DNA from 4 places in the Klebsiella variicola genome. Region 4 is predicted to be linked to each of the others. Evidence: predicted binding sites of a transcription regulator. Region 4 holds the regulator's gene; each other region holds the start of a gene.
The links. The regulator CRP, encoded in region 4, controls carbon source genes, mostly activating them, when cyclic AMP is high. The targets are predictions, from matches to a motif close to ATGTGANNNNNNTCACAT.
Positions count from the first base shown of each region.

Region 1: SP68_RS05165 (PTS sugar transporter subunit IIB) is a predicted target of CRP. The motif match lies at 1,690-1,707, and genes of this name have one in related genera.
Region 2: pth (aminoacyl-tRNA hydrolase) is a predicted target of CRP. The motif match lies at 1,881-1,898, and genes of this name have one in related genera.
Region 3: SP68_RS13105 (iron-containing alcohol dehydrogenase) is a predicted target of CRP. The motif match lies at 2,086-2,103, and genes of this name have one in related genera.

Region 1 covers NZ_CP010523.2:1,080,744-1,084,535, forward strand. The annotation lists gene SP68_RS05160 (PTS sugar transporter subunit IIC) at 1-1,277, opposite strand, end outside; gene SP68_RS05165 (PTS sugar transporter subunit IIB) at 1,287-1,601, opposite strand; gene SP68_RS05170 (PTS sugar transporter subunit IIC) at 1,779-3,050, shown strand; gene SP68_RS05175 (maltoporin) at 3,313-3,792, shown strand, end outside.
Region 2 covers NZ_CP010523.2:2,112,066-2,115,857, forward strand. The annotation lists gene ychF (redox-regulated ATPase YchF) at 1-1,004, opposite strand, end outside; gene pth (aminoacyl-tRNA hydrolase) at 1,122-1,706, opposite strand; gene ychH (stress-induced protein YchH) at 1,979-2,254, shown strand; gene SP68_RS09885 (MerR family transcriptional regulator) at 2,475-3,521, shown strand; gene dauA (C4-dicarboxylic acid transporter DauA) at 3,522-3,792, opposite strand, start outside.
Region 3 covers NZ_CP010523.2:2,775,494-2,779,285, reverse strand. The annotation lists gene SP68_RS13110 (dihydrodipicolinate synthase family protein) at 1-826, opposite strand, end outside; gene SP68_RS13105 (iron-containing alcohol dehydrogenase) at 840-1,988, opposite strand; gene dtnK (D-threonate kinase) at 2,164-3,399, shown strand; gene SP68_RS13095 (D-threonate 4-phosphate dehydrogenase) at 3,392-3,792, shown strand, end outside.
Region 4 covers NZ_CP010523.2:411,555-415,346, forward strand. The annotation lists gene SP68_RS01835 (YccS/YhfK family putative transporter) at 1-1,287, opposite strand, end outside; gene crp (cAMP-activated global transcriptional regulator CRP) at 1,339-1,971, opposite strand; gene SP68_RS01845 (OsmC family protein) at 2,278-2,682, shown strand; gene SP68_RS01850 (phosphoribulokinase) at 2,738-3,607, opposite strand; gene SP68_RS01855 (YheU family protein) at 3,644-3,792, opposite strand, start outside.

The DNA.
Region 1 (3,792 bases), 670 kb from region 4:
CGCTCCTGGGCCAGCAGCTGTTTTTCGTAAGCTTTGAGAAATGGCAGGTACATCACCATGGAGGTGGCCATACAAATGAGGCACAGGATCACCGGGCTAAAGCTCCAGTTCGCCGCCCACGAGGCGCCGATGGGCGCCGGCGTTGTCCACGGCGTCATCGATACTACGCGGCTGACGAGATCCAGCTTCAGCGCAAAGTACGCCAGGGTCGCGTTGACCATCGGCACCAGCACGAACGGCAGGAAAAACAGTGGGTTCATGATGATCGGCGCGCCGAAGAGGATCGGTTCGTTAATATTGAATACCCCCGGCACGACCCCCATCCGGCCAATCGTCCGCAGATGCACGGCCTTGCTGCGCAGCAGCATCAGCGCCAGCGGCAGGGTGGAGCCGACGCCGCCGATCAGCAGATAGTGATCCCAGAAGCCCTGGACATAGATGTGCGGAATAGCGGTGCCTGCCGCCATGGCCGCCTGATTGACCGACAGGTTGGCCATCCAGAAGGGATTCATGATCCCGGTGACGATCAGCGCGCCGTGGATCCCGGCGAACCACAGCACCTGACAGACCAGCACTGACAACAGAATGGCCGGCAGTGTATCGGAAGCCGCGACCAGCGGTTTGACCAGCGACATGATCGCTTCCGGAATGATCATCCCCAGCTGAGCCTCGATAAACAGGTTCAGCGGATGCAGCGTCAGAATGATCGCCAGCACCGGGATCAGGATCTCGAACGAGCGCGCCACCCCGGCAGGCACTTCCGGCGGCAGGCGAATGGTGATGTTATGCCGCTTGAGGAAGGCGTACAGCTCGGTGGAATAGATGGCCACCAGAATGGCGGTGAAGATCCCCTGGCCGGAGAAGTAGGCCGTAGAGATCTGGCCATCTTTCAGCGGCGCGGCCACCAGCAGAAACGACATCAGCGACAGCATCCCGGCGGTCAGCGAGTCCAGGTGATGGTGCTTGGCGAGGCTGGCGGCGATCCCGACGGCAATGAACAGGGTCATCACCCCCATGCTGAAGTTGAACGGCAGCATCAGCGCATCGCGATGATCGAGCGAAAATTGCAGCCAGGCGCGGGCAAAGCCCCACGTCGTATCCGGAGAAAACGGCGGAAAGATAAATACCAGCAAAAACGAGCCGACGATCATAAAGGGCAGGGCGGTGATAAAACCGTCGCGGATCGAGGTCACGTATTTTTGCTGGCCGATCGCGCCGGCCAGCGGCGTGATCTGCCGTTCGATCACATCGATCAATTTAGCGTACAGAGAGCTCATGATCTTTCCTTAGTTCTTGTTTTCGATGAGGGAAAGGGCGAAATCAAGGACCGCGGCGCCTTTTTGCATGCCGTAGTCCATCATATTGATGGGTTCGACGCGAATACCGTATTTATCCGCCTGTTTTTGCAGATCCTGCTGCATGTATTTCACCTGCGGCCCCAGCAGTACCACCTGATAATGGCCAACCTGTTCGGCGAACTCCGCTACGCCATAGGCATTGATCTCTACCGGCAGGCCCCGCTGTTCGGCTTCGGCAATCATTTTTTTCATCAGCAGGCTGGTGGACATGCCTGCCGAACAACACAACATAATTTTTTTCATAAGTACCGCTCCTGATGAGGTTGGATGAGCGGACTATAGTCAAAATGGATGCATTACGGAAAGCGCTTTCCGTTTGTGGATTTATTAATTGTGACCATGATCACCTATGGCAGGCTTTCACTTTCCGGTGTTGTGGGCGATCATCCCGGCGAGACAACCATTCGCAAAGGTAGGAGTATGAACATTCAGTTAATGAATGTGGCCGTGGACATCATCGAGCAGCGGCTGGCGCCGCTGGCGAATGTTCTGACGCGCAACAACCACATTACGGCGATGCGCGATAGCTTTGCGCTGGCGATGCCCTTTGTGATTGTTGGCAGCCTGTTGGTGCCCATTTTGTTTCCGCCCGTTTCCATCGACGGCGCCTCGCGTTTCGGCCAGGTCTATTTGCTACTGCGGCCTATCCTGCTGCCGACCTTTCAGTTAACCATTGGCCTGGTGGCGCTGATTGTCGCCTTCGGCGCCAGCGCCAGTCTCGCCAAGCAGTACCGTCTGCCGGAACGGCTCTGCGGTTTAACCGGGTGTCTGGCTTTTCTGCTGTTTATCGGCTTTCGCGAGACTGCGGTGAGCAATGTTTATCTCGGCGGTATGGGGATATTTACCGCCCTGATATCCAGCACCTATTCCATTGAGATAATTCGCTTTTTTTACAAAAAAGGCTGGTGTATTCGCTTGCCTGATGAAGTGCCGCTGATGACCCGCAATGGCTTTCAACTGCTGATCCCGCTGCTGGTGGTGATGCTGTCGATAAGCGTGATGAATGCCATACTGCTGCAGACCACCGGACGCATCGTACCGGAGTTGATCAGCGAAGCGGTGCGGCCGCTGGTGCTGGCGTCCGACACGCTGATGGCGGTACTTATCTCTTTATTTATCTGTAACTTACTCTGGTTTATCGGTATCCATGGCGCGCTGATCATCACCGGGATCATGAACCCCTTCTGGATGACCTATCTGTTTGAAAATCAGCAGGCGCTGGCGGCGGGTTCGCCAACGCTGCCGCATATTTATCTGCAGGGGTTCTGGGATTTTTACCTGCTGATCGGCGGTATTGGCTCCACTTTGCCGCTGGTGCTGATGGCGATGCGCAGCCGCTCGCGGCAGCTGAAAAGCGTGGCAAAAATTGGCCTGCTGCCGTCGCTGTTTAATATCAACGAGCCAATACTGTTTGGTTTTCCGGTAATCATGAACCCGGTTTTTTTACTGCCGTTTCTCTTTGTTCCGCTGATAAATGCCTGTATCGCATGGTATTTAACTCAGCTGGGTATCCTCGACCGCGCGGTGGCGATGCTGCCATGGTCTATGCCTTCCCCGCTGGGGGCAGCATGGTCGGCGAACGGTAGCTGGAAAAATTTGTGCATGAGCCTGTTCGCGATGTTTAACGCCTGGATGCTCTATCGCCCCTTCTTCAAAGTGTACGAACGCCAGCTCGCGGAAACCGAACGCTGACCCCCTCGCCGTCGGCGGCTTATCCCCCGGCGGCACTCATTCACCTGCTCCTCCTTCCGCTCTGCTGCCGGCTCCCGGCGGCATTCTTGTTATTTTATGTGATCAGTCTCACGAATATATTCGTCGCGGAGCGAATTTTGTGAACCAGATAGGCAATTATGGAAAGCGCTTTCCATTAACGGATGTACATTTCCATTTTTGATCCGTAAATTTCCCCTCCGTTATCGGTTCGTGTTAACAAACATAACGTGGGAAAAAAATAATGATAAAGCTGAAACATTCAATACCTCTGGCTCTCCTCTCGCTGGCAGGGGCCAGCAGCCTGGCCTGCGCCGATCCGAAGTATGATTTTGCGCTGCATGGCTATATCCGCTCCGGGATCCTGGCGAACTCCGATGGCAACCGCGCGGACTCCGTCGGCCTGATGCCGGACGGTAAGTGGCGACTGGGCAACGAAGAAGACACCAAGATCGAACTGATCCCCACCGTGACGCTGACGGCGGACAGCGGCGTGGTGGCGAAAGTGCAGGCCAACCTCACTCATCAGTCGAAATGCACCTCCGACTGGAACTGTCAGGATGACGATGGCCATGACGTACAGTTTCGCGAAGGGTTCGCCGAGCTGAGCAATCTGGATTTTGCGCCGGAGATGACCTTCTGGGCCGGTAAGCGCTACAGCAGCTCCAACACCTCCAGCCATCAGTTCGACTGGGAGTACATTCAGTACAACGGCACCGGCGGC
Region 2 (3,792 bases), 1.7 Mb from region 4:
TGTTCGCCTTTGTAGGTAATAAAGTCTTCATAGGCGATGGTCTGCGCGCGGATAAAACCTTTTTCGAAGTCAGTGTGGATCTTACCGGCTGCCTGCGGCGCGGTTGCCCCGACCGGGATGGTCCATGCGCGAACTTCCTTCACCCCAGCGGTGAAGTAGGTCTGCAGATTCAGCAGCTCGTAACCGGCGCGGATCACGCGGTTGAGGCCTGGCTCTTCGAGACCCAGCTCGGCCATAAACTCGTCGCGGTCAGCGTCGTCCAGCTCGGCAATATCGGACTCAACGGCGGCGCAAACGGCGACGACCACAGAACCTTCGGCGGCGGCAATTTCACGGACTTTATCGAGATAAGGGTTATTCTCAAAACCGTCTTCATTGACGTTGGCGATATACATGGTCGGCTTCAGCGTCAGGAAACTGAGGTATTTAATCGCTGCTTTGTCTTCGTCGGTCAGGTTTTTCAGTGAACGCAGCATGCCGGCATTTTCCAGCTGCGGCAGGCATTTTTCCAGCGCCGCCAGCTCAGCTTTAGCGTCTTTATCGCCGCCTTTAGCTTTCTTCTGCACACGGTGGATAGCGCGCTCGCAGGTGTCCAGATCGGAGAGTGCCAGCTCGGTGTTGATAACGTCGATGTCGTCAGCCGGATCCACTTTGTTGTTAACGTGGATAATGTTGTCATTTTCAAAGCAGCGAACTACGTGGCCGATGGCTTCGGTTTCACGGATGTTGGTCAGAAACTGGTTGCCGAGACCTTCACCTTTGGACGCGCCTTTCACCAGGCCCGCGATATCAACGAATTCCATCGTCGTCGGCAGGATGCGCTGCGGTTTGACGATTTCAGCCAGCTTGTCCAGACGCGGATCGGGCATCGGTACGACACCGGTGTTCGGCTCAATGGTACAGAAGGGGAAGTTGGCCGCTTCAATACCCGCTTTGGTGAGCGCATTGAACAGGGTGGATTTGCCGACGTTGGGCAAACCGACGATACCGCATTTGAATCCCATGATTTAAATCACCTTAATCTTTGGATAATCAATCTGTTATAAGCAACAGATTGCAGAAAATTGAATAGCTTTGCCTATTATACACGGTGCGCGGCAAAAATGCCGCACGACAACGGCTTATTGCGCCTTAAAGGCATGTAAGCGGTTGGTGGCTTTGGTCAGCCCGTCCTTTAACCAGATTTCGGTGCAGCGCGCCGCTTCGTCGACAGCATCATCAATCAGTTTCTGCTCGCTGACCGGCGGTTTGCCGAGTACAAAGCCGACAACCTTGTTTTTGTCACCCGGATGGCCGATCCCGACGCGTAAGCGGTGAAAGTTCGGGTTATTGCCGAGCTTACTGATGATGTCCTTTAGGCCGTTGTGGCCGCCATGGCCACCGCCAAGCTTGAATTTCGCCACCCCGGGCGGCAAATCCAGCTCATCATGGGCGACCAGAATTTCATCCGGGTTAATGCGATAAAAGGTCGCCATTGCAGCCACTGCTTTACCGCTGAGGTTCATAAACGTCGTAGGAACCAGCAGGCGAACGTCTTCGCCCGCCAGATTGATGCGCGAGGTGTAGCCGAAGAACTTGCTCTCTTCGCGCAGCGGCGCACGATGGCGATCCGCCAGTAAATCGACATACCAGGCGCCAGCGTTGTGCCGGGTGGCGGCATATTCCGCACCGGGGTTGGCCAGGCCGACAATCAGTTTAATGGTCACGTTTTCTTTCCTGCATGGGGCATTCTCTGCCGCGTAGTGTACTGTCTGCGGGCGCGCTTGACAAAGTTCTGCCCACGAGACAATACCAGCATTGATGATTACCCACCTGAATCATTAGAATTTGATATTGTTCAGAGGCTTATTTGTAAATATTTGTCTAATCGGTGTTCACTAATGTGATCGTGGGCGCACTCCAGGGCAGGGACCCTGTCTATACTACACCTATAAGATTTGGGGATATTCCCTGGCAACCCAAAGTCCGGAGGTGACACATGAAACGCAAAAACGCTTCGTTACTCGGTAACGTACTCATGGGGTTAGGGTTGGTGGTGATGGTTGTGGGGGTAGGCTACTCCATTCTGAACCAGCTTCCGCAGCTTAACCTGCCGCAATTCTTTGCACATGGCGCAATCTTAAGCATCTTCGTTGGCGCCGTGCTCTGGCTGGCCGGTGCCCGTATTGGCGGCCACGAGCAGGTCAGCGACCGCTACTGGTGGGTGCGCCACTATGATAAACGCTGCCGTCGTAATCAGCATCGCCACAGCTAACCGTAGCATGATTTCCCGCATCGGCCCCTGAAGGCCGATGCGTTTTCCTGTGACTCTCGTTATTTCCTCCTCTTTTCTCCATCACCATACGACCCCATTCCGTCCTGACCTCCGTGCTGCTAAGGTTGCTGCCAAAATGAATAGCTAATGAGGTTTTCGCTTGACCCTGACGTTACGTCAGGCAGCAGAGTAGCGGACCTGGCCACAGAGAGGAGCAGTCATGTTAATTCAGGTGGGAGAGCTGGCGAAGCGCGCCGGAATGACGGTGCGTACGCTGCATCATTATGAACAGACGGGGCTGTTAACGCCTTCGGCCAGAAGCGAGGCGGGCTATCGGCTCTATAACCTGTCCGCGGTTCAGCGCCTGCATATGATAAAGGCGCTGGCGCAGGCCGGGCTGACGCTCGCCACCATCAAGGACTATCTCGATCGGCAAACGCTGTCGCTACCCGAGCTGCTGACGCAGCAGATAGAGACGCTCAACGCCCAATTGCGCGATGTCGGCAGGCTGCGCGACCGGCTGTTGGTGCTGCGCGAGGCGCTGGCGGGCGGCAATGAACCCGATCTGGAGTCCTGGCTACAGACGTTGGAGTTAATGAAAATGTACGATCGTTGGTTTAGTCAACAGGAGTTAGCCGCGCTGCCGTTTGCGGCACAGGATGAACAGCGCGCGCAGGCGTGGCGCGAGCTAACAGAGGAGGTGCAGACGCTGATGGCGAGCGGCTGCCCGACGGACAGTCCGCAGGCGATGAGTCTGGCGACGCGCTGGATGGAGCGCCTGGAGCAGGATACGGCAGGGCGCCCGGAGTTTCTGACCCGCCTGAACGAGATGCATGCCGCCGAGCCGCAAATGGTTGAACAGACCGGCGTCACCCCGGCCATCATCGCCTTTGTCACCGAGGCCTTTGCCGAAAGCAAACTGGCCATCTGGGCGCGTTACCTCGACGACGAGGAGATGGCGTTCACCCGCCGGCACTATTTCGACCGGCTACAGGAGTGGCCTGCGCTGGTGGCGAAGCTGCATCAGGCGTGCCGGGAGGGCGTAGCGCCGGACTCGGCGTCGGGTCAGGCGCTGGCCCGGGCGTGGCTTGAACTGTTTCAGTCCTACGCCGGTACCCGGCCGCAGACGTTGCAGAAGTTTCGTCGGGCAATGGAGCAGGAGCCGCATTTGATGAAGGGCACCTGGATGACGCCGGCGGTGCTGAGCTGGCTGCAGCAGGCGACCGGAGCCTTGATGCGGCAGGCGCAGGGGCCTGCCGCCGGGTGATCACAGGTCAGCCAGCGCGGCCTGACGATCGGGGTAGAAGCTCAGGCGTCCGGGCAGCGGCTTGACGCCGGCGCGCGCTAACGTGCGCAGCGGCTGAAACTCGAGGTTAGATACGCGCAATTCACAGCCTTCCGGCAGCTTGTTCACAAAGCGCTGGAAGGCATCCAGACCACCGGCGTCGAGAACCGGCACCGCGTCCCATTTCAGCACCACGATGCGCTTGCCGGCGATCCGGGTCTCCAGGTCGTTGAACAAGCCTTCGGCGGCGGCA
Region 3 (3,792 bases), 2.4 Mb from region 4:
GCACCGCGTAGCGGCTGTCGCCCACCTCATGACCCATCAGTTGCAGGGCTTTTTTCACTGCCGCGGGTGAGAACGCCACCTTATACAGATCGGTGCGCAGGCCCGTCACGCGCTCCTGCGCCTGGCGCGATCCGGCGATATCTCCGGCGTGAAACAGCGACCAGATCGCGTTGATTTCAGCGGGGGCGACGTTGGCAAGCCCTGAGATGCAGGCCGAACAGCCGTCGACATACCCCTGATGGATAAGGGAGTCCGGCCCGTTCAGAACGTCGAAACCGTCAATGTCGCGTACCGCGTCAAGAAAGCCTTTCAGGCTATCGTAGCTGCCGGCGCTGTCCTTAATGCCGACGATATTCTCGTGTCGGGCCAGCTGGCGTGCCGTCTCCGGAGCAATGGTGTTCCCGGTGCGGGCGGGAATGTTATAAAGAAAAAGCGGGACGCTCAGCGCGTCGGCGATCGCCGTATAGTGGTTAATCAGCTCTTCCTGCTTCAAGGGTACGAACCACGGGGTAATGGCCGATACCGCGTCAACCCCGAGGCGGGCGATCTGCTGGCCCAGCCGGCGAGTCTCACGGGTGGAAATCTCCCCGATATGCGCTACCACCGGCGCGCGTCCGGCGGCTTCTTCCACGCAGGTTCTGGCGACGGCGATCTTCTCCTCCTCATTGAGGACAAAAAACTCGCCATTGGTGCCGCCGCAGAAAATCCCGTTGCCTGCGGCGAGCTGGCGCTGCACCTGCTGGCGTAGCGCTGGCAGGTTAAGGGCTCCCTCGGCGGTAAAAGGGGTGACGATGGCGGTGAGTACGCCGCTAATGGCTCTCCTCATTTTCTTTCTCCTGTTAGGCATGTTCTGGAAACAGCGTTTGATAGATAGCCACAATCTCTTCGCGGCTGACGCTGCAGGGGGCGTTGTTCATCAGGCGCTTGACGTTTTGCGCCGCTGTGCTGAGAGCAGGGATGCTCTCCCTGGGCACGCCGAGCGCGGCCAGGTTGTCCGGCAGGGGCAGTCGTTTCACCAGCGCCGCCAGCCACGCGACCAGCGCATGGGATTTCTCTTCCTCACTGAGCGTGCGATCTGCGTCGGGGATCAGATCCCAGACCTGAGCGAATTTTGCCACCGCGTAGGGGCGGACCACCCGCATGCAGGGCGCCAGCAGAATGGCGTTAGCCACCCCGTGCGGCAGGTGCCAGGTACCGCCAAGCGGATAGGAGAGCGCATGCACCAGATGGGTGCCGGCATGGTTGATCGCCGCGCCGCCGTACCACGAGGCCCAGAGCATCTCCAGCTTCGCCGTCAGATCCTGCGGCTGATCCACCGAGCGTTCGATATGCCGCACCAGCTTGTGTAAACCGATTAACGCCGCGTTGTCGCTCACCGGATTGGCGACGGTGGAGGTAAAGCACTCCAGCAGATGACACAGGGCATCGATGCCGGTCGACGCCGCGATGCTGGCCGGCATGCTGGTGGTCAGCTCCGGCAGCAGGGCGACATAGTCCGGCAGCAGCACCGGGGAGATGATCCCCACTTTGGTCTGCTGCTCGGGGATCGCCAGAATGGCGTTCGGCGTCGCTTCGGAGCCGGTGCCGGCGGTGGCCGGGATCAACAATGAGCTAATCCGTCGTTGCGGCAACTCGCCTGCCAGCATGGCCGTCAGAGAGGGCGCCTCAGTATGCAGGAGCACCGAGAGCAGTTTCGCCACATCCAGTACGCTCCCCCCGCCGATGCCCACGATCATCTGGGGCTGACTGGCGCCCAGTTGGCTGACAATCTGCGCCACATCGTGATGGCTGGGCTCTGCCGGTACTGTGTCAATGACCTCAACCTGACGCCCTTCGGCCGCCAGCAGGCGATGGATCGCCCGGGTCGCTTCCAGCGCGCCAACGTTCTGGTCGGTCACCAGCAGGATGCGGGTTTTACCTGACAACAGCGGCAGCAGGGCCGTTGAGGCGCCCGCCCCGCTGATGATTGTGCTGTGTATCGTCGCCACGCGTTTCTCCTTGGTAGTAATTGATTGAATTCAATCATTCATGAATCGTGTCACTCTTCTGGTGGGGGAAAGTTATAATTTATACGGCAGTTTAATAACTTGAGCTTGCTCACATTTAATCAAATATGATTGAATATAATCAGTTTCAGATTTTCATCGACCACAAGGCAGAACAATGAACGATGGTAATAACCAGGTGCTGGTGCTGGCAGATGACTTTACGGGAGCCAATGACGCCGGTGTCAGCCTCGCTGAGGCGGGCATGTCGGTGGAAGTGGCCTTCAGCGCCGGGCAACCATCAACCGCCCGGGCGTTAATTCTCAACAGCGACAGCCGGGCAATGAGCGCCGCCGCCGCCGCGGACAAGGTCACCGGTCTGCTGCGCGGCGCGGCAAGATTTGTCCCGCACTGGCAGGTAAAGAAGATCGACTCCACGCTGCGCGGCAACCTTGGCGGCGAACTGGAGGCAATGATGGCGGCGCACGGCTGCCGGCTGGCGGTGGTGGCCCCGGCGTATCCGGCGGCCGGGCGGCATACCCGGGACGGGCGCTGCTATGTGCATGGGGTGGCCCTCGATCAGACCGAATTTGCCAGCGATCCGAAAACGCCCGTGAGCCGGGCGGAAATTAGCGAAATTATCGCCATGCAGAGCCGTCTTCCCTGTCTGACGTTGAACGCTGCCCGGCTTCCGGAGGCATTAGCGACGGCGGGCGAGGAGAAGCGAGTGTTGATTGTCGACGCCTGGGAAGACAGCCATCTGGACCTGGTGATCGACGCCGTTGCGCCCCATGCGCGGGAGACCCTGCTGGTCGGCTCGGCGGGACTTTGCGAGGCGCTGGCGCGCCGCCTGCGCCGCAGCGAGCAGGGGCCGCTACTGGCGCTGGTTGGTTCGATGAGCGAGATGGCGCAGCGCCAGGTCGCTGCGCTGCAGGCTCATTCCCGAGTGAGAAAGATCGAAATAGATGTCGAACAGGCCTTTAGCAGATCGCCGAAGGAGGAAGCCTCGCGGATCGCCGAGGTGCTGCGTGAGGGTCATCACTGCGTGGTGACCACCCGCCCGAATAACGCCGCCCGGCACGGGATTGAAGCCCAGTGTAACGAACGCGGTCTCAGCCGCGCAGCCTACGGGGAGCACATCTGCGCCTGGCTTGCCGACGTCACGGCGCAGGCGGTGGCGCTGTGCCCACCGGGCGCCCTGTACCTCTCTGGCGGCGATGTAGCCATCGCCGTCGCGCACGCGCTCGGCGCCACCGGATTTCAGATCCGTGGGCGGGTGGCGCAGTGTGTGCCTTACGGGCACTTTCTCGGCGGTCGCTGGTCACGGCCGGTGATGACCAAAGCAGGGGGATTCGGCACCGACACTACGCTGTTAAATGTTGTGAATTTTATTGAGGAGAAACTGAGTGTCTAACATGATTGCAGTGACAATGGGCGACCCGGCAGGGATTGGTCCGGAGATTATTATCAAATCCCTCGCCGAAGGGGCGCTGAGCGGCGCGCCGGTGGTGGTGGTGGGCTGCGCGCAGACGCTGCGGCGGATCCTGGCGCTGAATATTACGCCGCGGGCGGAGCTGCGCATCATTGACCATCCCGCCGAGGCGAGTTTTTCCCCAGCGACCATCAACGTTATTGATGAACCGCTCAGCGACCCGCAGGGGCTGCGCCCTGGCGAAGTTCAGGCCCAGGCAGGGGACCTCGCGTTTCGCTGCATCAGGCGGGCGACCGCGCTGGCGCTGGACGGCGCGGTCGCGGCCATCGCGACCGCGCCGCTAAATAAAGAGGCGCTGCATCTCGCCGGGCACGC
Region 4 (3,792 bases):
CAAGGTTAGCCCGGCGATGACCAGGCCGGCGAGCGTTCCCGCCGCCCGGTGAACAATTCGCACCCGCGTGGCGCCGTAGCCGTTTTGCGTGACGAAGAGCACCGTCATCAGGATCCAGTAGGGCTTCGGCAAATGCAGGGCGTTGCCCATCAGGCTGGCGACGCTCAGCATGACGCTGATGCGCGCGGCATTGCGCAGTGCGGGTGATTTCAGCGACAGATAGTTCTTTAGCGCGGGAAACAGCGGTAAACGACGCTCTTTGTCGGCCATCAGATCCCGGGCATACAGGGGGCGCTGGGTATGCAGCACCCGGGCGATACGGCTAAAGTGCCAGGCGCAGAACTGACCGACCGGGTTGTCCGGATGCTGGCGGGCGATCTTTTCCAGAGCCTCAATCTGTTTATCCATCTGAAAACGCTGCGGAAAGCGATGATAGAGAATATCATCCGCCAGCACGCGCAGGCGGGCAGCGACGGTTTGCGCATTCCAGCGGATCACCGCTTCGGCATGGCTGCGTTCCACCAGCTTTTGTACCTCTTCTGGCTGATGCAGGCTAACCGAAATATGTTCCTGTAGATCCAGCCCAACCTGGAACGCCCGCAGCAGACGCTTGTGGTCGTTGCGTTGGTTGGCGGCCAGCATATGCATCTGCTGATAGCACTGGGTAATCAGGTCGACTACCTTCTGCTGGCGGGTGAGCAGCGGCGGCAGGGCGGTCGACGGATCGGTATGCTGGGTCAACAGACTGTATTTGGCTTCACAATAGTCAGCCAGTTCCCGGTAAAGCAGGCTGAGCGACTCCCGCAGCGGCTGTTCGCGCCACAGCCAGAACCAGAGCCAGTTAAACACGCCGTACCACAGCGTACCGAAAGCGTAGATCAGCAGTGGTTCCCAGATGGGCATATTGCCCGCCAGGCTCAGGGTAAAGATAGCGGCGATCAGCGACGCGGGCAGCAGGCGCGCGTGCAGCGAACTGATCTCCGCGGTGACGCCGAGCAATAGCGCCAGGCCGCTGAGAATAAGCGGCAGGGGAATGGCCTGAGCGAGCAGCAACTGCACCACCAGACTGCATCCGGCAAACAGACAGCCGCCGATAATCAGACGTTTGAAAAAGCGCTTATGTGGGGTATCAAGACCGGCAATGTTGCAGCAGGCGGGCACTAAGGAAAACAACAGCCCCTGCTGGAGATGGCCGAGCAGAAGACCGATGGCCACAGGCAGACACAGCACCAGCGTTTGCCGCAGTGCATAGTTGACTTCCGGGTGGTAAATCAGCCTGCGCCACATGAGGGAAAAACAAGAACGGCGTACTGCAGGAGCAATACGCCGCTTAGCAACTTAACGGGTGCCGTAGACGACGATAGTTTTACCGTGTGCGGAAATCAGGTTCTGATCTTCCAGCATTTTCAAAATACGGCCAACCGTTTCACGAGAGCAGCCGACGATCTGACCAATTTCCTGACGGGTAATTTTAATTTGCATACCGTCCGGGTGGGTCATGGCATCGGGTTGCTTCGCCAGGTTCAGCAGCGTCTGGGCGATACGGCCCGTCACGTCGAGGAAGGCGAGGTTGCCCACTTTCTCAGACGTGACCTGCAGACGGCGAGCCATTTGCGAAGAGAGGCGCATCAGAATGTCCGGGTTAACCTGGATCAGCTGACGGAATTTCTTATAAGAGATTTCGGCCACTTCACATGCGGTTTTCGCCCGTACCCAGGCGCTACGCTCCTGACCCTCTTCAAACAGGCCTAATTCACCGATGAAATCGCCCTGGTTGAGGTAGGAGAGGATCATCTCTTTACCTTCTTCATCCTTGATGAGTACAGCCACGGAGCCTTTAACGATGTAGTACAGCGTTTCTGCTTTTTCACCCTGGTGGATCAGCGTGCTCTTTGATGGGTACTTATGAATGTGGCAATGAGACAAGAACCATTCAAGGGTAGGGTCTGTTTGCGGTTTGCCAAGCACCATGCGCGGTTATCCTCTGTTATAAGCTATCTCCGGGCGCCGACACTACACGGCGTCCGGGCATGCAATCGTATTGTTTCCCTATACCTGGGAAGCTGGCTGATGATTTTTCGACAGCCCGTAATGTGAACTCCTCTGCATACATGCAGTACATCAATGTAATACTGTAGCATCCAGACTGTTTTAGCATAGCTTTCGCCGCATGTCTCCTGGTGTCTCGCTTCAGCATGACGCAGGTCGCCTTCCGTTGCGAGAATTGTTATGTGCGCGTAATCTGACAGGAAAATTGCGATACTGGAGTTAAATTTTATGCAAGCGCGTGTGAAATGGGTTGAAGGGTTAACCTTTATCGGGGAGTCCGCGTCAGGACACCAGATTCTGATGGATGGCAACTCCGGGGATAAGGCACCCAGCCCGATGGAGATGGTGCTGATGGCGGCGGGCGGTTGCAGTGCGATCGATGTGGTTTCTATTCTGCAAAAAGGTCGCCATGAGGTGACCAACTGCGAAGTGAAGCTGACGTCGGAGCGCCGCGAAGAGGCGCCGCGTCTGTTTACGCATATTAATCTGCACTTTATCGTCACCGGTAAGGCGCTGAAAGATGCCGCGGTCTCCCGGGCGGTGGATCTGTCGGCAGAGAAATACTGCTCGGTGGCGCTGATGCTGGAAAAAGCGGTGAAGATCACCCACTCCTATGAAGTGATCGAGGCGTAGTCTTCGCCTGCCGTTGTGAAGCATCTCAACCCCGGCCTGGCCGGGGTTTTTTCTGTTAGCCGATCTTGCGGCCTTCCATCAGGCGCTCGACCAGCGGCGTCATGATAAGCTCCATCGCCAGCCCCATTTTACCGCCCGGCACCACCAGCGTGTTCATGTGCGAGATAAACGACCCCTGCAGCATCGCCAGCAGCCAGGGGAAGTCGATATTCTGCAGGTTACGGAAATGGATCACCACAAAGCTCTCGTCCAGCGAGGGAATAGTTTTCGCGGCAAACGGGTTGGAAGTGTCTACCGTCGGCACGCGCTGAAAGTTGATATGGGTGCGGGAAAATTGCGGGGTAATGAAGTTGATGTAGTCTTCCATCGAGCGGACGACTGAGTCCATCACCGCCTCCCGGGAGTGGCCGCGCTCGCTGGTGTCGCGAATAAGCTTTTGGATCCACTCGAGGTTAACGATAGGCACTACGCCGACCAGCAGGTCGACATGGCTGGCGACATCATGATGCGGCGTGACAACCCCGCCGTGCAGCCCCTCATAGAACAGTACGTCTGTCGGCTCCGGCAGCGGCTGCCAGGGGGTGAAAGTCCCTGGCACCTGATTCCACGGTACGGCTTCGTCATAGGTATGCAGGTATTTCCGCGACTGGCCTTTTCCGTGGCGGCCATAGTCGATAAAGGTCTGCTCCAGCAGGCCAAAGTCGTTCGCCTCCGGGCCAAAGTAGCTGATATGTTTGCCCTGATCCCGCGCCTTGCGGATCGCCATGTCCATTTCCGGGCGGGTGTAGCGATGAAAGCTATCGCCTTCCACCTCCGCGGCGTGCAGGTTTAGCTGCGCGAAGATTTTGCGAAAGGCAAGGCTGGTGGTGGTAGTGCCCGCGCCGCTGGAGCCCGTGACGGCGATCACCGGATGTTTGGCAGACATAACAACTCCCTGGTTAAACGATGTAGTGGCGTCGCCTTAGCCGTTAAACAGCGCGCGCGGCATAATATTGACCGTCTCATGCAGTTCCGACCACACAAGGACCGCCTCTCCGCGTTTCAACTGCTGTTTTACATCGGCGACTTTATCGGCAAGTGAACGTTCATGTTCACCATAATCGGTGCCTT